4 regions of the Streptomyces sp. NPDC050085 genome follow, and region 1 is predicted to be linked to each of the others. Evidence: riboswitches for the same ligand, from Rfam matches in the RefSeq annotation. Region 1 holds a riboswitch; each other region holds the start of a gene.
What was found. Region 1 has a riboswitch for thiamine pyrophosphate ahead of thiC (phosphomethylpyrimidine synthase ThiC). Riboswitches for the same ligand answer to the same signal wherever they lie in the genome.
Positions count from the first base shown of each region.

Region 2: it holds a riboswitch for thiamine pyrophosphate, as region 1 does, so the genes downstream of both, ACIBUY_RS24610 (purine-cytosine permease family protein) here and thiC (phosphomethylpyrimidine synthase ThiC) in region 1, are expected to answer to the same signal.
Region 3: it holds a riboswitch for thiamine pyrophosphate, as region 1 does, so the genes downstream of both, ACIBUY_RS30015 (thiamine ABC transporter substrate binding subunit) here and thiC (phosphomethylpyrimidine synthase ThiC) in region 1, are expected to answer to the same signal.
Region 4: it holds a riboswitch for thiamine pyrophosphate, as region 1 does, so the genes downstream of both, thiO (glycine oxidase ThiO) here and thiC (phosphomethylpyrimidine synthase ThiC) in region 1, are expected to answer to the same signal.

Region 1 is NZ_JBITJZ010000003.1:596,684-602,141, forward strand. Features, by position in the region: gene ACIBUY_RS15165 (IclR family transcriptional regulator) at 1-415, shown strand, start outside; gene ACIBUY_RS15170 (SsgA family sporulation/cell division regulator) at 516-983, shown strand; gene ACIBUY_RS15175 (YibE/F family protein) at 1,060-2,421, opposite strand; TPP riboswitch at 2,493-2,649, shown strand; gene thiC (phosphomethylpyrimidine synthase ThiC) at 2,642-4,426, shown strand; gene ACIBUY_RS15185 (hypothetical protein) at 4,531-5,397, opposite strand.
Region 2 is NZ_JBITJZ010000006.1:331,869-337,326, forward strand. Features, by position in the region: gene ACIBUY_RS24605 (hypothetical protein) at 1-1,509, shown strand, start outside; gene ACIBUY_RS24610 (purine-cytosine permease family protein) at 1,446-2,861, opposite strand; TPP riboswitch at 2,844-2,944, opposite strand; gene ACIBUY_RS24615 (aspartate/glutamate racemase family protein) at 2,966-3,658, shown strand; gene ACIBUY_RS24620 (hypothetical protein) at 3,689-4,066, opposite strand; gene ACIBUY_RS24625 (alanine--tRNA ligase-related protein) at 4,149-5,327, opposite strand.
Region 3 is NZ_JBITJZ010000009.1:157,531-162,988, reverse strand. Features, by position in the region: gene ACIBUY_RS30025 (ABC transporter ATP-binding protein) at 1-559, opposite strand, end outside; gene ACIBUY_RS30020 (ABC transporter permease) at 559-2,283, opposite strand; gene ACIBUY_RS30015 (thiamine ABC transporter substrate binding subunit) at 2,259-3,350, opposite strand; TPP riboswitch at 3,436-3,553, opposite strand; gene rlmN (23S rRNA (adenine(2503)-C(2))-methyltransferase RlmN) at 3,577-4,683, opposite strand; gene ACIBUY_RS30005 (hypothetical protein) at 4,722-4,901, opposite strand; gene ACIBUY_RS30000 (phosphatidate cytidylyltransferase) at 5,007-5,458, opposite strand, start outside.
Region 4 is NZ_JBITJZ010000005.1:456,174-461,631, forward strand. Features, by position in the region: gene pknB (Stk1 family PASTA domain-containing Ser/Thr kinase) at 1-1,173, opposite strand, end outside; gene ACIBUY_RS21730 (thiazole synthase) at 1,257-2,051, opposite strand; gene thiS (sulfur carrier protein ThiS) at 2,059-2,259, opposite strand; gene thiO (glycine oxidase ThiO) at 2,256-3,431, opposite strand; TPP riboswitch at 3,429-3,542, opposite strand; gene ACIBUY_RS21745 (hypothetical protein) at 3,594-3,956, shown strand; gene ACIBUY_RS21750 (NAD(P)/FAD-dependent oxidoreductase) at 4,042-5,274, shown strand; gene ACIBUY_RS21755 (peptide-N4-asparagine amidase) at 5,421-5,458, shown strand, end outside.

The DNA.
Region 1 (5,458 bases):
CGCCGTCGCCGACACTCCGGCCAATCCGGCCGTCGAGGAATGGGCGGACTTCCGCGAGACCGGGCACGCCCACGCGATCGGCCAGTGCCTGCTGTCCCAGCTCGACGAGGAGGCCCGCAAGGACCACCTCGACCGCTATCCCGCCCGGTCGATCACCCCGTACTCGGTCCGTGACGACCGCTCGCTGCTGCGCAAGCTGATGACGGTGGGGCGGATGGAGCCCGTCATCGAGCGTCAGGAGTACGCGCTCGGCACCGCCTGCGCCGCGTTCCCGATCACGGTCGGGTCGACCGCGGCGACTTTGGCCATTTCGCTCCCTTCACAGCAGGCCGAGAAGCTGCTGCCCGCCGCACGCCAGTTGCAGCACGAGATCGGAAAGCTCGTAGGGACACTCGCCTTCTCTATCAGCATCTGAAAACTCACTCCTTGTGATCCTTCGTATACGTTGAGCAAGATGCCAGCAGTGTCAGGAAGGTCATTCCTGGCCAATCGACGGCAAGTTGACGGGGTAGGCGATGCGCGAGTCGGTACAAGCAGTTCAGGCAGAGGTCATGATGAGCTTTCTCGTCTCCGAGGAGCTCTCGTTCCGCATTCCGGTGGAGCTCCGGTACGAGGCCGGGGATCCGTACGCCGTGCGCCTGACCTTCCATCTTCCCGGAGACGCGCCCGTGACCTGGGCGTTCGGCCGGGAACTCCTCGTCGACGGGGTCAACGGAGCAGCGGGCGACGGCGATGTGCGGATCTCTCCGGTGGAGCGTGCCGGGGGCGGCGGGACCGGCGAGCTGCCGGGTGAGGTGCACATCCGGCTCCAAGTGGGCAGCGATCAGGCGCTGTTCCGGGCCGGGGTGGCGCCTCTGATCGCGTTCCTCGACCGTACGGACAAGCTCGTCCCGCTCGGCCAGGAGCAGGCCCTGGCCGACTTCGAGGCCGAACTCGACGAGGCCCTCGACAAGATCCTCGCCGAGGAGCAGAGCGCGGGCTGACCGGGGCCGGCCGGGTCCGGCGCCCGACCGACGTAACGCTTCGGCAGCGCGGTGCACCCGAGCAGCTCCGCGCCGTTCAGCGCTTGCGTCGTCGGCCCCTGCCGGCACGTACGGAAGCGGCCTGGGCGGGCTCCTGCGCCCCCGGCCGGTCGGCGGAGACCACCAGCGCGGCAAGAGCGGTGGTCACCGGCACCGAGGCCACCAGGCCGATCGAGCCGACCAGCGTGCGCACGATCTCCTCCGCCACCAGCTCGCTGTTGGCGACGTCGACCACGCTGGACTGCGCGATCGAGAAGAGCAGCAGCAGCGGCAGCGCCGCGCCCGCGTACGCAAGGACCAGGGTGTTCACGACGGACGCGATGTGGTCGCGGCCGATCCGGATGCCTGCCCGGTACAGGCCGCGCCAGCCCATCGTGGGGTTGGCCTCGTGCAGTTCCCAGACCGCCGACGTCTGGGTGACCGTCACGTCGTCGAGCACGCCGAGCGAGCCGATGATGACGCCCGCGAGCAGCAGGCCGCTCATGTCGATGTCCGGGTACAGGCCGTGGATCAGGCCCGTGTTGTCGTCCGTGTTGCCGGTCAGTGCGGCCCAGCCGATGAACAACGAGCCCAACAGGCCGATGAGCAGCAGCGATACGAGGGTGCCGAGCACGGCGACGGACGTACGGGCGGTCAGCCCGTGGCACATGTAGAGCGCGATCAGCATGATGGCGCTCGCCCCGACGACCGCGACCACCAAGGGATTTGAGCCCTGGAGGATCGCGGGCAGGATGAAGAAGGTCAGCACCATGAAGCTCACCGCGAGGGCGACCAGCGCCATCACGCCCCGCAGCCGGCCCACCACGACCACGGCCAGGGCGAAGATTCCGGCCAGCAGGGCCATGGGGATCTTGCGGTTCACGTCGGTGACCGAGTACTGCAGGTTCGCCGGGGCGTCGGGCGCGTAGGCGACGATCACCTTCTGGCCCTCGTGCAGCTGCCGGGGCGAGTCCGGCTGGACGACCTCCTTGAACGTACGGCCCTTGTCCTTGCCGGTGTCCACCCTGATCGTCGCGTTCTCGCAGGTACCGGCGGCCTGTTGCTGGGCGGACGAGCCCTCGGCCGTGGAGGTGTCGCCGGTCGGGGTGTCCCCCGAGGCGTTCACGGACGAGCAGGAGACCTTCTCGACCTTGGTCACCGTTGCCTGCTGCGTCTGCCGGTCGAAGCCGACCCCGGTGCGCTGGTGCGCGGGGGCGCCGCCGGGCCACAGCACCGCGAGGCCCACGACGACCGCCACGGAGAAGGGAATCAGGACCGCTGCGATGACCTTGCGCAGGTGCTTGGAGACCGGCGCGGCAGGGCCGTGGCTGTGGGAGTGGCCGCCGTGCCCTATGCCCGACGGGCCCGGCCCGTGCGGCGGTTCGGACGGCGGGGGCGGGGGCTGCTGCGTGGTGGTCACCGCCCGATCATCGCAAGAACGGTAGGGGCCCTCTGTTCAACGCGTCCGACATGACGCTAGCGTGGAGGCACCTTTGCACACGCGGGAGCTCGGAGCACCGGGCTGAGAGGGCGCTGACCTTCGTACCGAGGCGTGTTTCACGTGAAACACGCAGGACGAGGACGGCTGCGTCGACCGCCGAACCTGTTACCGGGTAATGCCGGCGTAGGGAGTAGGTCTCATGACCACAACGGACGCACGCACGCCTGCCTCCAACCAGGGCGACAGCTCTGACGAGGCCGGGAAGTCCATCGGCTGGCACAAGGGATACGTCGAGGGCTCGCGCCCCGACCTCCAGGTGCCGGTCCGTCAGGTGCATCTCACCAACGGGCAGTCGGTGACCCTGTACGACACCTCCGGCCCGTACACCGATCCGAACGTCGACACCGATGTCCGCAGGGGCCTCGCGCCCCTCCGTGAGAACTGGATCATCGCCCGCGGTGACACCGAGGAGTACGCGGGACGCCCCGTCCGCCCCGAGGACGACGGCATCAAGCACACGTCGCCGCGCGGCGGTCTGCGCAACCTCGACGCGGTCTTCCCGGGCCGCCCGCGACAGCCCCGCCGGGGCCGTGACGGCCAGGCCGTGACCCAACTCGCGTACGCACGAAGGGGCGAGATCACCCCGGAGATGGAGTACGTGGCGATCCGGGAGAACGTCGCGCCCGAGGTCGTACGCGAAGAGATCGCGGCGGGCCGGGCCGTCCTGCCCGCCAACGTGAACCACCCGGAGATCGAGCCGATGATCATCGGCAAGCGGTTCCTGGTGAAGGTCAACGCCAACATCGGCAATTCCGCGGTCACTTCGTCCATCGAGGAGGAGGTGGAGAAGATGACGTGGGCGACCCGCTGGGGCGCCGACACCGTCATGGACCTCTCCACCGGCCGCAACATCCACACCACGCGCGAGTGGGTACTGCGCAACTCCCCCGTCCCCATCGGTACCGTGCCGCTCTACCAGGCCCTCGAAAAGGTCGACGGCAAGGCCGAGGAACTGACCTGGGAGATCTACAAGGACACGGTCATCGAGCAGGCCGAGCAGGGCGTCGACTACATGACGGTCCACGCCGGCGTCCGCCTCCCGTACGTGCCGCTGACCGCCAACCGCAAGACCGGCATCGTCTCGCGCGGCGGCTCGATCATGGCCGCCTGGTGCCTCGCGCACCACAAGGAGAGCTTCCTCTACGAGAACTTCGAGGAGCTCTGCGAGATCCTCGCGGCGTACGACGTCACGTACTCGCTCGGCGACGGCCTGCGCCCCGGCTCCATCGCGGACGCCAACGACGAGGCCCAGTTCGCGGAGTTGCGCACGCTCGGCGAGCTCAACTCCATCGCCAAGCGGCACAACGTACAGACGATGATCGAGGGCCCGGGACACGTCCCGATGCACAAGATCAAGGAGAACATCGACCTCCAGCAGGAGATCTGCGAGGAGGCGCCGTTCTACACGCTCGGCCCGCTGACCACCGATGTCGCCCCGGCGTACGACCACATCACGTCCGGGATCGGCGCCGCGATGATCGCCTGGTGGGGCACGGCGATGCTCTGCTACGTCACGCCCAAGGAGCACCTGGGCCTGCCGAACCGGGACGACGTGAAGACCGGCGTCATCACGTACAAGATCGCGGCGCACGCGGCGGACCTCGCCAAGGGGCACCCGGGCGCGCAGGAGTGGGACGACGCGCTGAGCGACGCCCGCTTCGAGTTCCGCTGGGAGGACCAGTTCAACCTGGCCCTCGACCCGGACACCGCCCGGGAGTTCCACGACGAGACGCTGCCGGCCGAGCCCGCGAAGACCGCGCACTTCTGCTCGATGTGCGGCCCGAAGTTCTGCAGCATGAAGATCTCGCAGGACATCCGGCGCGAGCACGGCTCGACGAAGGCGGAGGTCGAGGCGGGGATGGAGCAGAAGTCGAAGGAGTTCGCCGACGCGGGCAACCGTGTCTATCTGCCGATCGCCAACTAGATCTCCCGCTGATCGACGTACGGGCATGACTGAGGGCTCGGGGTTTCGTGCACATCGCCCCGAGCCGTTAGCCGTGGTCACGGCCCCGTGCACCCGTCGGAGGGTCAGTCCGGCTGGTGTTCGGGGCCGCCGAAGTCCGGGCTGGAGAAGTCCGGGCTGGAGAAGCCGGCCCGCTGTCCCGTGGCGGTGCCGCCGCCGTCGGGGCTGCTGAACCCCGGCCTGTTGTAGCCGAGCTGCGGCATGCGGCTGGTCGAGCCGCCGCCCCGGCCGCCGGCGAGCGGCGCAGGGCCGCCCGCCGGGGGATCCGCCAGGGCGTTCCGCAGGAACGGCAGGATGCCGCGCTCGAGCAGGGCCTTGCTCCAGGCTTCCCTGGCGCGGGCCACCTCTTCGCTCTCCACGCCGTGGGCGCTGGCCTGGAGCGAGGTCGACCCGTTGCGCAGGGCCGTCAGGAGCAGGCACACCGCCGCGACGAGGATGCCCACCGCGGTGAGCGCGCCGAAGACCCAGCCGGCCGCGAGGAGCGTGTCGGCGAAGTCCGGCGGCGGGTTGAGCATCTTCAGGATGTAGCCGACCAGCAGGAAGATCGCGGCGGCCGTCCCGGCGAGCACCGGGGCGAGCACGACGGCGACCGCGGCGACGCCGGGCCCCGTGGTCTCCGCGACCAGGCCGATCGTGTTGCTGCCGGACTCGGCCGGTCCGGCGGCGCCTCCTTCGCGTAGCGAACGGACGGGCCGCGGGGAGGTACGCAGCTCCTCGCGGACCTGGACGTAGTGCTGGTACTCGGTGGCTGCCGCGGTGGTGATCAGTGCCGCGGCGTTGAGCGCCATGGTGCGCAGCTGTTCGGGGTTGAGCCGCTGGCCCACTGCGGCGAGATCAGGGCGGTTCGGTGCGGTACGCAGCGCCTCATCGAGGATCCGCTCGAACTCGGGGCGGTCCTCGTTCAGCAAATGCGGAGCGCTGTTCATGTGCATCCCCCGATGCTCCGTAGGGCTTGGTGGCCCGCATGGTTACGAGCCGTCGGGCAGAAACGGA
Region 2 (5,458 bases), on a different contig from region 1:
TGGCTGATGGCCGGCCTCGACGCACCGGCCTTCGGTTCGCTCGCCGTGCGGGAGGCGGTGCTGCGGATCCTGGTCGTCGTGTGCGTCGCCGGGGTCGCGCTGTGGCTGCGCCGCGGGCTCGCGACGCGGCTGCCGCGCCGGGAGGCGGGTGCCGTCGCGGGCGCTGTCGGCGTCGCGCTGATCGCCGCTCCGGCCTGGGACTTCCTCCAACCGGAGTGGCTGGCCGCGGTGTTGGCCACGGCGGCCGTCGGCGCCGCGCTCACCGCGCGCGGCCGGTTCCTTGGCGCGGCACCGGCCGGGCTGCTGCTCGCCCTGGCGGTGCTGATGAAGTACACCACCGCGCCGACCGCGCTGCTGGGCCTCGGCGTGGTCGCGGTCCTGGACCGGCGCCGCGCCCTGGCCGCTGCCGCCTGGGCCCTGGTCGCCACCCCTGCCGGGCCGGCCCTGGCGACGTACGTGGAGCCGCGGGAGTGGCGCTGGCTGCGGGAGTTCTCCGCGCTCAATCCGGAGAGTGTGATGCGTACGGGCTTCGGGTCCGGGCAGGTGCGTTCGCTGGTGCTCGTCCTGGCGAACGAGGCCCTGCTCGTGCCCGTCGTGGCCCTGTTGCCGGTCAGCGTCGTGGTGCTGATGCGCACCGCCGGGACGCCGCGTGCCGCCCGGGCCTGGCCGCTGCTCGTCGGCGCGGGCCTGGCCGGTGTGGTCGCGGCGCTCGTCGTCCAAGGGCAGTACTTCCTCTACCACTTGGCCGCAGTGGTTCCGCTCGCGGCCGCCCTGTGGGCCCTGGCCGTCGTCCGGCACGGTGTGCGCGCCGGGCGTCCGGTGCTGCCGCTGCTACTGGCCACGGCCGGGCTCGGGGTGGCCGCCCCGCTCACGGCGGCGCGGCCGCTCGCCTGGCGCACGTCCCACGGGATCCCGGTCGATGCCGCCCTGTGCGCGGTCGTGGCCGGGACGGCGCTGTGGCTCGTGGTCGTCCGTCCGCGCGGCGTCCGGAGCGCCCCTCCCCTGCTGTCCCGCGCGGCCGTCCCGGTCGCGGTGTTCGCGCTGGCGGCCGCCGTGCCCGCGTGGCCGACCGCGCCGTACTCGTTCGACGTCCGGCACGCCGGGTACACCGCGCTCTCTCGCCTGCACGCCCGCGAGAGCCTGGAGCCCCAACTGGCCGCGCTGCGGGCCGGGATCGGCGCCCGCACCCCGGTCGTGTACCTGGCCTTCGGCGACATCGGCTACCAGCTCGGCAACCCGACGCACTGCCGCTACCCGTCGCCCGTCTTCCTCCAGCGCACGTCCTACGACCGGGCCGTGACGCGCCTGACGAGCTTCCGCGAGAACCTGCGCTGTCTGGACGATCCGGCCGCGCGCTACGCGGTGATCGACCCGGCCTGGTTCCGCATCCGGTCCGTCGCGCCCGCCGTCACCCGCGCCCTGGACAGGGCCTTCGACTGCCGCCCTCAGGTCCGGCTCGACGCGGCGGGGCTCCGCGTCTGTCCGCGGCGCAGCCTGAACGGCGCGTAGAGGACGAGCCCGGTGACGAAGGCGACGTAGTAGCCGAGGTCGGCGCCGTGCAGCGCTTCGGCGACGGGTCCCACGTACAGGGCGGTGTTCATGAAGGGAACGGTGGCGGCGAAGGCCGCGAGGAACGCCGTCAGGGCGGGCAACACCGGCTGCGCATGGGCCTGTTCGGCCGCGAGGTCGACGGGGGCGCCGCCGCGTGCGCGGGTGCGGGCCAGCCAGTCCACGACGACGACCGCGACGAAGCCGGGGATCCAGTAGCCGACGAACAGCAGCACGTTCTGGAAGCGGGCCGCGGTGTCGGCGGCGTGCATCCACAGCACCAGCGGGAATCCGAGGAGCGCGGCGAGTGCGGCGGCGAGCGGGCGCGGCACGCGGGCGCCGACGACCTGGAGCGCGAGCGAGCCGCTGTAGTCGTTCATGGCGTTGCTGCACAGCGCGGCCAGCGCCACGGCGAGCAGTCCGAGCGAGCCGATCACGCCGCCGCCGAGCAGGGTGTCGACGCCCTGGGCGGTCTGGTCGGTGAAGACGGAGGCGCCCCACAGGCCGAGCGCCTCCACGGCGGTGAAGGAGACGACGATGCCGCACAGGGTGTACCAGAACATGCGGGCCGAGGACGTGGTGCGCGGCAGGTAGCGGCTGAAGTCGCTGGCGTACGGCGCCCAGGACACAGACAGGCTGAACGCGATGGTGGCGGTCAGGACGAACGCCCCGACGCGGTCGGCGCCGTGCGCGGACCCGTGCCCGGCAGGCGTGACGCCGGCGTGCGCGAGGCGCACCGCGAGCGCGCAGAACGCGACGGCGAGCACGGCGGTCATCCCCTTCTGCAGGCGGTGGATCGCCTCGTAGCCGAGCGCGCCGAACGCCCCTTGGGCGGCCATCATCACGAGGGCCCCCAGCCAGAACGGCCAGCCGCACAGCCGGGCGAGGGCGTCGCCGCCGAACAGGCCGATCAGCGCGTCCCAGGCGATGGACGACAGCCACTGAAGGGCGCCGGGAACGACGACGGCGCGCCCGAACGCGAGCCGGGCGAGCGGCAGTTGGCCGGCGCCGGTGCGCGGGCCCCACGTCCCCAGGTAGGCGGTGGGCACGGCGCCGATGACGGTGCCCGCGAGCACGGCGGCGAGTGCCGTCGCGAAGTCGAGGCCGAGGGCGATGCCGACGGTCCCGGTGAAGACGCCGCTCATGGTGAGGTTCGGGGCGAACCAGACGGTGAACAGCCGTCCGGCACCGCCGTACCGGTCGCTCTCGCAGACCGGTGCTATGCCGCGTGCCTCGGGGCGCCAGTCCCCCGGCGCGGCCGACCGGCCCGCCTCGAAGGCCGTGGAAACGTGCGGTATCGACATCGCTGACATCCCTCCGCCAGTGCTAACTGGTTCAGGTTCTACGGGTGTGATCTCAGCCCCGTCGCATGTGCGGGGCACCCCGTGTCGGGCAGTACGGGTGCGAACATTAGCCGATGAGAACCATCGGGTTGATCGGCGGGATGAGCTGGGAGTCGACGGCGGAGTACTACCGCCTCCTCAACGAGCTGACGCGGGACCGTCTCGGCGGGCTGCACTCGGCGCGCTGCGTCGTCTACTCCGTCGACTTCGCGGAGATCGAGCGGCTGCAGGTCGAGGGCGACTGGGAGCAGGCGGGCCGGATCCTCGCCGAGGCCGCGCGACGCCTGGAGGCGGCGGGCGCCGATCTGCTGCTCCTGTGCACGAACACGATGCACAAGGTCGCCGACCAGGTGCAGGCCGCCACCGCCGTGCCGCTGATCCATCTCGCCGACGCGACCGCCGACGCCGTACGCGCGGCGGGGGTGAAGCGGGTCGGGCTGCTGGGCACGGCGTTCACGATGGAGCAGGACTTCTACCGCGGCCGGCTCGCGCGGGGCGGCCTGGACGTCCGCGTCCCGGACGACGCGGGGCGGGCACTCGTCCACCGCGTGATCTACGAGGAGTTGTGCCTCGGTGTCGTACGGGACGCGTCGCGCGCCGCGTACCAGGAGGTCATCGCCGATCTGGTCGCGTCCGGCGCCGAGGGGATCGTCCTCGGCTGCACCGAGATCGAGCTGCTGATCGGCGCCGGGGACAGCCCGGTCCCGGTCTTCCCCACCGCGCGGCTGCATGCGGAGGCGGCGGTTCGGGCAGCGCTGGACGACTGACGGGCTCCCAGTTCGAAGACCGGCCCCCGGTCAGGCCGGGGCCTGGGACGCGCGGGCCAGGCAGGCGCCGATCGCGTGTGCGGCCACGTCGTGGAGGCCGCCGGTGACGTCGCCCGCCCCGGCAGTGGTCAGGGCGGGCCGGGCGGCGGCTCCCGCGACGACCGCGAGGACCCCGTCGGCCGGCAGCGCCCGCGAGGCGGTCTCCACGAACTGCCGGGCGGCGCCGGGCCCGCAGCGTCCTACGGCGCCGAAGTCCACGACGTAGGCCCGCTGTCCGGTTGCGCCCATGCGCTTCAGCAGGTCGCCGAGCTCGGTCGCGGCGCTGCTGCCGAACTCGCCGACGACGTCCACGACCAGGACGCCGCCGTCCTCCCAGCGCGCCGGGAAACGCGTCCGTGCTGGCTCCATGGTCAACCCCTCGGCCGTGAGCCGCCCACGCGTCGCAGCTCGTACGCGCTGCGCCTACCCCGTCACGGGCGGCCCACTCCGGTCAGTTGTCGCCCCGCAGACTCACGACGAGGTCCCGTGGCAGTCCGTGCGTGTCGTGGAGGTAGTGGAAGTCCTCCTCGTCGAGGGGGCCGCGGAACCGGGGGCGGTCGAGGATCCGCCGGCCGCGCTGCAGCAGCTCGCCGAAGCGGCGCTCCTCGTCGAGCAGGACGCGGCGCACCTCGTCCGGGTCGGCCGACTGCCGGAAGTGGTCCAGGGTGTGCCGCACCAACTCCTGGGGCAGGTCGGTGAGTTGGCGGGTCGGGTCGTCGCGCCACAGCGTGGTGAGGACGCGCCGCATCAGGCGGCGCAGCACGTAGGCGCGGCCGGTGTTGCCGGGGCGCACGCCGTCCCCGGTCACCACGACGGCCGACCGCAGGTGGTCGCTGACCAGGCGCAGCGACGGCTCGTCGAGGTGCCACAGTCCGGGCAGGCGCTCTCGCCAGGGGGTGAACACGTCGCATTCGAAGACCGAGTCGACGCCCTGGAGCAGGGCGAGGAGTCGCTCGAGGCCGAGCCCGGTGTCGATGTTGCGCTGCGGCAGGGGCACCAACGTGCCGTCGCCCAGGCGTCGGTGACGCATCATCACGTGGTTCCAGACCTCGACCCAGCGGTCGTCGCGGGTGGGTGTCGACTGCGGCGGGGTGTCGCCGGTCCACACGAAGATCTCCGAGTCGGGTCCGCAGGGGCCGGTCGGGCCGTTGGACCACCAGTTGTCCTCGACGGTCCGCTCGACGGGGACGCCGCGCCGCTGCCACACCTCCAACGAGGCGGTGTCGAGGCCGACTTGGCCGTCGCCGCCGAAGACGGTGGCGTGGATCAGGTCCGGGTCGACGCCGAGCCCCTCCGTGAGCAGGTCGTATCCCCATTCCAGGCTCCGGGGTCCCTCGTAGTCGCCGAGCGACCAGGTGCCGAGCATCTCGAACACGGTCAGATGGGTGGCATCGCCGACCTCCTCCAGGTCGGTGGTGCGCAGGCAGCGCTGGACGTTCACCAGGCGCTGCCCGAGCGGATGCTGCCGTCCCTCCAGGTACGGGGTGAGGGGGTGCATGCCCGAGGTGGTGAACAGGACCGGGTCGCCGGGCGGCGGCAGCAGGGTCGAGCCGGTGATGCGACGGTGGCCGCGTTCCTCGTAGTACTCGACGAAGGTGCGGATCGTGTCCTCGACGGTCGTGGTCCGCATCGTCTTCATGGGCTTCACGGGCTTCACGGGCTTCATGGCGGGTGGCTCCTTCGCGGGGTGCGGGCGGGCGCCGGACACGGGACCGCGGAGGAGGCCGTAACAAAAAAGTCCCTCGGCGGACCGTCTCCGGT
Region 3 (5,458 bases), on a different contig from region 1:
TGGTCCCCAACTCCCCGAACAGTTCCCGCAGTTCGACGACGAGGCGCTCGCGCAGGGACCGGTCGAGCTGGCCGAGCGGCTCGTCCAGCATCAGCAGCCGGGGCCGCGGCGCGAGGGCCCGGGCGAGCGCGACACGCTGCTGCTCGCCGCCGGACAGCGCGGAGACGGCCCGGCGCTCGGCCCCGGGCAGCCCGACGAGCTCCAGCAACTCCCTTACGCGCGCGCCCTGTTCGACCTTCGGTGCGCCGTGCATCCGCAGCCCGAAGGCGACGTTGCCGCCGACGTCCCGCTGCGGGAACAGCTGGTGGTCCTGGAACATCAGACCCACGCCCCGCTTGTGCGCGGGCACCCCGCGCTGGTCACGGCCGCCGAGCAACACCCGCCCCCCGTCGAGGGGTTGGAGGCCGGCGACGGCCCGCAGCAGCGTCGACTTTCCGCTGCCGCTCGGCCCGAGGACGCACACGATCTCGTGCTCGGCGACCTCCAGGTCCACCGTGTCGAGCACGGCGCGCCCACCGAACCGTACGGTCGCGTCGTCCAGGGTCAGCAGGGCCGTCATCAGAACTCCCCGGTCGAGGCCTTGGCAGGCCGCATGCGTTCCAGCAGCAACAGCGAGACCGCGCAGACGAGCATCAGCACGGTCGAAAGGGCCATCGCCTGCCCGTAGTTGAGGTCACCGGCCCGGCCGAGGAGCCGCGCCACGGCCACCGGCAGGGTCGGGTTGTCGGGCCGCGCGATGAACACGGTGGCCCCGAACTCGCCGAGGGACACGGCGAAGGCGAACCCGGCCGCGATCAGCAGCGCCCGTCGCACCATGGGCAGATCGACCTCGCGCCACGCCCGCAGCGGGGAGGCCCCGAGCACGGCCGCGGCCTCGCGCAGGCGTCCGTCGACCGCCCGCAGGACGGGCAGCATGGTGCGTACGACGAAGGGCACGCCGACCAGTGCCTGGGCGAGCGGGACCAGGATCCAGGAGGCCCGCAGGTCGAGCGGCGGCTTGTCGAGCGTGATGAGGAACCCGAAGCCGACGGTCACGGCGGACACCCCGAGCGGCAGCATCAGGAGCGCGTCGAACCCGCGCACCAGGCGTCCGGCCCGCCGGGTGAGGGCGGCCGCGGCGAGCCCGCCGATGACGAGCGCGATGGCGGTGGCGGCGAGGGCGTACTCGAGCGAGTTCCAGATGGCGTCGACGGGCGGGACGAGGAAGGTGCCGCCGTCGGCGTTCCCGAGCGCCCGGTAGTACGCGAACCCGACACCGCCCGGCGTGTCCAGCGACCGCTGCACCAGCACCCCAAGGGGCAGCAGGATCAGCACGGCCACGGTCGCCAACACCCCGGCGAGCAGGGTCCGTTGAGCGGCCCCGCGCGGCCGCCGCGCGGTGTGCGCGGCGTCGACGAGCCGCAGCGTGCTCTCCCGCCGCCGCACGCTCCACGCATGCACGGCGAGGATGAGTCCGACGGCCGCGAACTGCACGATCGTCAGCACGGCGGCGGTCGACAGGTCGAAGATCTCGGCGGTCTGCCGGTAGATCTCCACCTCGAGGGTCGAGAAGCCGGGCCCGCCGAGGATCTGCACGACGCCGAACGAGGTGAAGGTGAACAGGAAGACCATGAGCGCGGCTGCCGCCACGGCCGGCCCGAGAGCGGGCAGCGTCACCTTCCGCCACGCCGCGAGCCGCGAGGCGCCGAGCATCCGCGCGGCCTCCTCCTGCCGCGGATCGAGCTGCCCCCACAGGCCGCCCACGGTCCGTACGACGACGGCGTAGTTGAAGAAGACGTGCGCGGCGAGGATCGCCCACACCGTGGTGTCGAGCCGCACCCCCCACAGGTCGTCGAGCAGCCCTCCCCTGCCGACCAGCGCCAGGAAGGCGGAGCCCACGACGACGGTCGGCAGCACGAACGGCACGGTCACGACGGCGCGCAGCACCTGCTTGCCGGGAAAGTCGAGCCGGGCGAAGACGTAGGCGCCCGGCAGCGCGATCAGCAGCGTCAGGGCAGTCGACGCGAGCGCCTGCCACACGGTGAACCACAGCACGTGCCGGATGTCCGACTGCCCGAGCACGTCCGCGATGCGCCCCACCTGCCAGTCCCCGCCCACGTACAGACCGCGCCGCACGATCGCGACGACCGGGTACGCGAAGAAGACGGCGAAGAACACGACGGGCACGGCCATCAGGCCGAGCCGCGCCGCGTTCCCCGTACGCACCCGGGGCACGTCCCAGGTCCTGGCGGTCTTGGCGGTCTTGGCGGTCTTGGCGGTCACTTCCTGACGATCGAGGTCCACGACTTGACCCAGTCGTCACGGTTGTCCGCGATCTTGCGGGGGCTCATGGTTTCGGGGCTGTCGACCTTCACCGCGTACTTCTTGTAATCGGCGGGCGCGACGGCACTCTTGGTCACGGGGTCCACGAACATGTTGAGCGGCATGTCCTGCTGGAACTCCTTGGAGATCAGGAAGTCGACGAACGCCCGGGCGCCCTTCTCGTTCTTCGCCCCGTCGAGCACGCCCGCGAACTCGACCTGCCGGAAGCAGGTGCCGGTCGCGACACCGACCGGCGACGTGGCCGGCTGCGGGTCCGAGTAGATCGCCTCGGCGGGCGGCGAGGACGCGTACGACACGACGAGCGGCCGCTCTCCCCCGGCCTTCTTGCCGCCGGCGCTGCCGCTGAACTCCTCGTTGTAGGCCTGGTCCCAGCCGGAGACGACCTTCACGCCGTTGTCGACGAGCTTGTTCCAGTACGCCTGCCAGCCGTCGTCCCCGTAGCTCGCGGCCGAGCCGAGCAGGAAGCCGAGGCCCGGCGACGACGTGGCGGCGTCCTCGGTGACGAGCAGGTTCTTGTACGCGGGCTTGGCGAGATCGGCGAAGGACGCCGGCGGAGTCAGCTTGTGCTCCGCGAAATACTTCTTGTCGTAGTTGACGCAGATGTCGCCGGTGTCGACGGGAGTGACACGATCCTTCCCGGCATCGAGCCGGTACCGGCTCTCGACGTCCTCCAGGCCCTTGGCCTTGTAGGAAGCGAAGATCCCGTTGTCGAGGGCCCGCGACAGCAGGGTGTTGTCGACGCCGAAGAAGACGTCGCCCTGCGGATTGCCCTTGGACAGGATCGCCTTGTTGACGGCCTGCCCGGCGTCGCCGTCCTCCAGGACCTTCACCTGGTAGCCGGACTTCTTCTCGAAGTCCTTCAGTACGTTCTTGGAGACGGCCCACGAGTCGTGGCTGACGAGGGTCACGGTCTTGGAGTCGGACCCGCCCGACCCGCTGGACTGCGACCCGCACGCGGACAGCACGACGAGCCCGAGCCCCACGGCAACAGCTGTGTACGTCGTCGTTGCCTTCGTCTTCTTGCTCACTGGTTTTCCTCCTGGGGGTGACCAGGAAGAGACGCGGCCCTGCCCGGAAGCCTTGTCTCCAAAGCTTCCGGGCAGGGCGCAACAGCTTGAGTGGTGTCCGAACTTCCTACCCAGAATGACCTGGGCAAGGTTCAGAGGGTCTGCGGCCCGCCCCTGTATGGCTGCCGCACTCTCAGCGCTGTGGCGCTCCCCTGTCGGAATATGCAGATGTACTTACGCCGTAAGGCTACCGCTCGGTCGCGGCGAGCTGACCACACGCCCCGTCGATCTCCTGGCCACGGGTGTCCCGGATGGTCACCGGCACCCCGTGCGCGGCGATGGCCTCGACGAACGCCTTCTCGTCCTCGGGCCGCGACGCGGTCCACTTCGACCCAGGAGTCGGATTCAGCGGAATCAGGTTCACATGGACCGGCTTGCCGCGGAGCAGCCGCCCGAGCCGGTCACCGCGCCACGCCTGATCGTTGATGTCGCGGATCAGCGCGTACTCGATGGACAGCCGGCGACCGGACTTGGCCGCGTACTCCCATCCGGCGTCCAGCACCTCCCGCACCTTCCACCGCGTGTTGACGGGTACGAGGGTGTCGCGCAGCTCGTCGTCCGGGGCGTGCAGCGAGATGGCGAGGCGGCACTTGAAGCCCTCGTCGGAGAACCGGTGGATGGCGGGCACGAGGCCCACGGTCGACACGGTGATGCCGCGCTGGCTGAGCCCGAGACCGTCCGGCTCGGGATCGGTGAGCGCGCGGATCGACTGGACGACCCGCTTGTAGTTGGCGAGCGGCTCGCCCATGCCCATGAAGACGATGTTGCTGAGCCGGGCAGGCCCACCCGGGATCTCGCCGTCCCGCAGGGCCCGCATCCCGTCGACGATCTGATGCACGATCTCACCGGTCGACAGATTCCGGTCGAGACCGGCCTGCCCGGTGGCGCAGAACGGACAGTTCATCCCGCATCCGGCCTGGGAGCTGATGCACATGGTGACCCGGTCCGGGTACCGCATCAGCACGGACTCGACGAGCGTCCCGTCGAACAGCCGCCACAGGGTCTTGCGGGTGGTGTCCTGGTCGGTCGACAGATGCCGCACGACGGTCATCAGCTCGGGCAGCAGCGCTTCGCGCAGCTTCTCCCGCGACCCGGCCGGGATGTCGGTCCACTCCGCCGGATCGTGCGCGTACCGCGCGAAGTAGTGCTGCGACAGCTGCTTGGCGCGGAACGGCTTCTCGCCGATCGCGGCAACAGCTTCTTTCCGCTCGGCGGGCGTCAAGTCGGCAAGGTGCCGCGGCGGCTTCTTGGCTCCGCGCGGGGCGACGAATGTGAGTTCTCCGGGCTTAGGCATGGCCGTACCAGTGTCGCACGCCCCGGATCAGCCGCAGCTCAGTCCAGGATCGCCCCGATCACGCCGACGACCCGCGACCCGTACGTCTTCCAACGGTGTCCCGTCCGGCAGTACAGCCGCGGTTTGCGCCGCCCCTCCTGGTCGATCAACGCGTCGCACCACTTGCAGGGCATGTCGCCGCTGTAGGTGCCGTCCTTCTCGAGTCGAGCCCTCCCCATGGACTGGACCTTATGCCGACGAGCCCCCACCCGGCGGGCGAGGGCTCGTACCAGATCGGCAACAGGATCCGGAGGACCCGGTTCAGCTCGATGCGACGGCCGGGGTCAGCTCGATCCGACGAAGAGCACCAGGAGCAGCCACACCACAGGCGCCGTCGGCAGCAGCGAGTCGAGCCGGTCCATGATCCCGCCGTGGCCGGGCAGCAGCGTGCCCATGTCCTTGATGCCGAGGTCCCGCTTGATCATGGATTCGCCGAGGTCGCCGAGCGTGGCGCTGGCGGCGACGCAGGCGCCCATGACCAGGCCCTGCCACCACGTGCCGTCGTCGATCAGGAACTGCATGCACAGCACGCCCGCCACCATCGCGAACGACACCGCTCCGAGCAGGCCCTCGCGGGTCTTGCCGGGGCTGATGCGCGGCGCGAGCTTGTGCTTGCCGAAGCGCCAGCCGATCGCGTACGCCCCGGTGTCGCTGACCACGGTGAGGATCAGGAACGTCAGGACGCGCCAGGCCCCGTCGTCCGCGGTGAGCATCATCGCCACGAACGTCGCGAGGA
Region 4 (5,458 bases), on a different contig from region 1:
GACACCGAGGACCAGCAGGATCGCCGCGATGATCACGAACAGGCGGCGCCGCGGACGGCCGCCGGGGCCGGTGCGGGGCGGTGCGGGCGGGAGCGGCGGCGGGGTCTCGAGGCGACTCGTGCGGTTGAACCGGTCCTCCTGGTCCGCCCGGTTCGCCTGACCCACGGGGTTCGCCTGGTTCACTTGGTTCGCCCGGCTCTCGCGGCCGAAGAGCGGCTCGTCCGTGGGCAGCGGCATCTGCACCGCGCGCGGGATCACGCTCGTACGGTCGTCGGCGCCCGCGTGCTCCGTGTCCCGCGCCTGCGGCGGCACCGCGTCCAACTGCGCGTCGGTCAGCGCGGCGCGGGCCTCGCGGGTCTGGGCGAGCAGCGCCACGGCGTCGTGCGGGCGGACCTGCGGGGTCCGCGCGGTCGCCGACGCGACCAGCTCGTCGAGCTCGAAGGGCAGTCCGGGGACGGCGGCGGACGGCGGCGGCACGTCCTCGTTGAGGTGCTTGTAGAGGATCTGGGCCGGGGTGTCGCCGGAGTGCGGCTTGCCGCCGGTCAGCATCTCGAAGAGCACGACACCGCACGCGTACACGTCCACGGCGGGCGTCGCCGTGCCGTCCTCGACCTGCTCGGGCGCCAGGTACGAGACCGTGCCGAGGACCGATCCGGTGGTGTTCGTGACGGAGCCCACCGCGCGGACGAGACCGAAGTCGGCGACCTTCACCCGGCCGTCGTCCCCTATCAGCACGTTCTCCGGCTTCATGTCGCGGTGCACGAAGCCCGCGCGGTGCGCGGCGCCGAGCGCGGCGAGCACCGGCTCCAGGATGTCGAGTGCCGCGCGCGGCCGCAGCGCACCCCGGTCGCGCAGGACGTCGCGCAGGGTGCAGCCGGCGATGTACTCCATCGCCAGATAGACGTACGCGCCCTCGGCGCCCTGGTCGTAGACCGCCACCACGTTCGGATGCGAGAGGCGGGCGACCGACTTGGCCTCGCGGATGAAGCGGTCGACGAACGTGGCGTCGGCCGCCAGCGAGGGGTGCATCACCTTGAGCGCGAGCACGCGGTCGAGGCGGGTGTCCACGGCCCGGTAGACCGTGGCCATCCCGCCGACCGCGATGCGTGCGTCGATGCGGTACCGGCCGTCGAGCACGTGCCCGAGCAACGGGTCCTGAAGGGTCGTGTCCACGCAGGCGAGTGTACGAGGAGCGACTGACAGGCCCGGTCCCTGCTGCGGGACCGGACCCGTACTGCAGCAGAGCTGTGACCGTGTCAGAAGGCCGGTCGCTCCGGGTCGAGGTGGGCCCGTCCGTCCGTCGGCGAGGAGGCCTCGGCGAAGTGGCGCTTGGGGATGCGGCCCGCGCGGAACGCGAGCCGGCCGGCCTCCACCGCGTGCCGCATGCCCTCGGCCATGAGCACCGGCTCCTGCGCCCGGGTCACCGCCGAGGCGAGCATCACACCCGCACACCCCAGCTCCATCGCGAGCGCCACGTCGGAGGCGGTGCCCGCGCCCGCGTCCAGGATCACCGGCACGCGCGCGTGCTCGACGATCAGCTGGAAGTTGTGCGGGTTGCGGATGCCGAGCCCCGAGCCGATGGGGGAGCCGAGCGGCATGATCGCCGCGCAGCCCACGTCCTCCAGCTTGCGGGCCAGGACCGGGTCGTCGTTCGTATAAGGAAGCACCGTGAAACCGTCGTCGACCAGGGTCTCGGCGGCGTCCAGGAGTTCGATCGGGTCGGGCAGCAGTGTGCGCTCGTCCGCGATGACCTCGAGCTTGACCAGGTCGGTGCCGAGCGCCTCGCGCGCGAGACGGGCGGTGAGCACCGCTTCGCCCGCGGTGAAGCAGCCCGCCGTGTTCGGCAGTACCTGGATGCCCAGTTTTTCCAGCACGGACAGGACCGAGCCGTGTACCGACGCGTTCACGCGGCGCATCGCCACTGTGGTGAGTTCGGTGCCGGAGGCGGTCAGGGAGCGTTCCAGGATGTCGAGGCTCGGGGCGCCTCCCGTGCCCATGATCAGGCGCGAGGAGTACGTGGTGCCGCCGAGGACGAAAGCGTCGTCAGCCATGGATGAGTCAGCCTCCTTGTACTGCGGTGAGGACCTCGACGCGGTCTCCTTCGGAGAGCGCGGTGAGCGGCCACTGGGTGCGCGGGACGACGGTCTCGTTGAGGGCGGCGGCGACGCCGGAGTGCGCGGTCGTGAGCGTGGTGACGAGGGACTCGAGTGTGGTCTCGGACGTCACCGTGCGCGGCTCACCGTTGAGGGACACGTTCATGCGAGCTGCTCCAAGGAGGCGGCAGAGAATCGTTTCGGGGTGAACGGGCGTGCCTCTTCCGGCAGTTCACCCGTGGTCAGCGCGTGGGCCAGCACGTCGCCGGTGACCGGTGTGAGCAGCACGCCGTTGCGGTAGTGGCCGGTGGCCAGGAGGAGGCCGGGCAGGGTCGTCGGGCCGAGCATCGGGGCGTTGTCGGGGGAGCCGGGGCGCAGGCCCGCGCGGGTCTCGGTCAGCGGCAGTTCCGTGATGCCGGGCACGAGTTCGTGCGCGTCCCGCAGGAGTTCGTAGACGCCGCCCGCCGTGACCGTGGTGTCCCAGCCGAGCTCCTCGCTGGTGGCGCCCACGACGAGCTCGCCGTTGACGCGCGGCACCAGGTAGAGGTGGCTGCCGCGGACCACCGCGCGGACGGTGCGGCTGAGGAACGGCGCGTACCGCTCCGGCACGCTCAGGCGCAGGACCTGGCCCTTGACCGGGCGCACGGGAGGCAGGACCTCGTCCGGGACCCCGGCCAGCCGGCCGCTGAGGCTGCCCGCCGCGAGCACCACCTGGCCGGCCGCGAGTTCGGTGCCCCCCGCGAGGACGACACCGCACGCCCGGTCCCGTACGACACGGAGCCGCTCGGCCCGCGTCCGGCGGAAGACCACGCCCGCGCGCTCGCAGGCCGTCACGAGGGCGCTCGCGAGCCTTCTCGGGTCGATCTGGTGGTCACCGTCGACCCGCAGGCCCCCGCGCACGCCCGGTGCGAGCATCGGCTCCAGGCGGCGGCACTCACGGCCCGACAGCCACTCGGACTCGAGGCCCGACTTCCTTTGCAGCGCGTGCAGTTCACGCAGGTGCGCCCGGTCGTCCGCGTCGAGCGCGACCGCCAGCGTGCCGCACGCGCGGTAGCCGAGGTCCTGGCCTGTGGCCTCCGTCAGCTCGGCCGCGAACTGCGGATAGCGGCGCGCGGACTCGACGTTCAGGCCGAGCAATGTCTGCTCGCCGTAGTGCAGTTCGGTGACGGCGGCCAGCATGCCGGCCGCCACCTGGGCGGCCCCGCCGCCCGGCTCGGGATCCACGACCGCCACGGACAGACCGCGCTGCGCGGCACGCCATGCGGTGACGAGACCGATGATGCCGCCCCCGACGACCAGTACGTCGGTACGGGGCTCACCTTTTTGTGCGTAGGACATGGGTGTCAAGGCCCTCCCTTCGCCGGCATGACCCGGATCAGGTTCGTACGGTCGGAGGCCGCTCCAGCCTCCCTCTCAGCCCGCTGCGTACGGGCTCCCGCGAGTGCTTTACGTTGGCCACCCTAGCTCTTCGCCCCGACCCTCAGTAGGGAGCCTCCGCCCGTGGCCCGATCGCTCGACGGTCTCGTTCTCGCCCCTGTCGCCGACCAGGCTCCCGGTCAGGTGGGCACGCGTACCCGATTCGCCTACCACGAGGAGAACGGCAGGATCTGGGCCACCTATGAAGGCGGCGATGTCGTACAGGGGCACCTAGTAGGCACGCGCTTCGGCGACCGGCTCGACTTCCGCTACGTGCAGCTGAAGACCGACGGGACCACGTCGTCCGGGCACTGCGTCTCGGTCGTGTCCGAGTCGAGTGACGGCCGGGTGCGGCTCGACGAGACGTGGGAGTGGGAGTCGCAGACGGGCAGCGGAACCAGCGTGGTCGAGGAGATCACCTGCCCGCTTGACCGTCATGATCGATAAACCGGCGCTCCCTGTGCAGGACGTCACGGCGCCGGAGTGGTCCGCACCGCTGACTGACGCAAGATCAGGTGCCTATGGTGATCCCGTGAGCGAGCAGCGGAGCGGGAACGGGACACCAGTGGGGCAGCGGCGCGTCGTCATCGTCGGCGCGGGAATGGCCGGCGTGCAGACGGCCGTGGCCCTGCGCGAACAGGGCTTCACCGGCACCGTCACGCTGATCGGCGCGGAACCCCATCAGCCCTACGACCGGCCCCCGCTGTCCAAGGCCGTGCTGCTCGGCAAGGCCGAGGGATCCGCCTTCGACATCGACTTCGAGGCACTCGGCGTCACGCTGGAGCTGGGCCGCGAGGTGACCGGCCTGCGCCCCGGCGACCACGAGCTGGACACCGCGGCGGGGGCGGTCCCGTACGACGTCCTGGTCGTGGCCACCGGAGCCGAACCCATCCAGTTGCCGGGCGCCCAGGGCGTGCCCGGAGTGCATCTGCTGCGCACTCTCGACGACGCCGAGCGGCTGCGGCCCGTCCTCGCCGAACAGCACGACGTGGTGATCGTGGGGGCCGGCTGGATCGGCGCCGAGTTCACCACCGCCGCCCGCGACGCCGGCTGCCGGGTCACCGTCGTGGAGGCGGCCGAGCGGCCGCTGGCCGGGGCGCTGCCCGCCGAGATCGCCGCTCCCATGGCCGCCTGGTACGCGGACGCCGGGGCCCAACTGCGCACCCACGCGCGCGTGGAGCGGGTCGAGCCGGGCGTCGTGGTCCTGGACGACGGCACGCGGCTGCCCGCAGGAGCCGTCGTCGTGGGCATCGGCGCCCGCCCCGCCACCGGCTGGCTGGCCGGTTCGGGCATCGAACTGGGCGCCCACCGCGAAGTGCTGGCGGACGAGTGGCTGCGGACGTCCCTGCCCGACGTGTACGCCGTGGGCGACTGCTCGTCGTTCCCCTCGGCCCGCTACGGACAGCGCCTGATGGTCCACCACTGGGACAACGCGCTGCAGGGGCCGCGCGCGGTCGCCGCGAACATCGTGGGTGAGACACCGGTGGTGTACGACCCGGTGCCCTACTTCTGGTCCGAGCAGTTCGGCCGTTTCGTGCAGTACGTCGGCCACCACGACGCCGCCGACGCGACGGTGTGGCGCGGTGATCCGTCCGGTGCGTCCTGGTCGGTGTGCTGGCTGAAGGACGGCGCCCTGGTGGCGGTCCTCGCGGTCGGCAAGCCCCGCGACCTCGCGCAGGGGCGCCGCCTCATCGAGGCCGGAACCGTACTGGACGAGGGCCAACTGGCCGACCCCGCCCGGCCCTTGAAGTCCGCCGTCGCGTAACCGAAGTCCGGACTGCGCAGTCCGGATCGCACGGTCCGGATCGCGCGGTCCGGATTGCGGACCTCCTCTTGTGGGGCGGGGCGTAGTGGATGCACTGTGCACCCTTCAGTGCGTCCAACACCCCACCGCTCAACCGGAGGACATCCGTGCACTCCCGCAGACTCGGCACCGCCCTGTGCGGTGC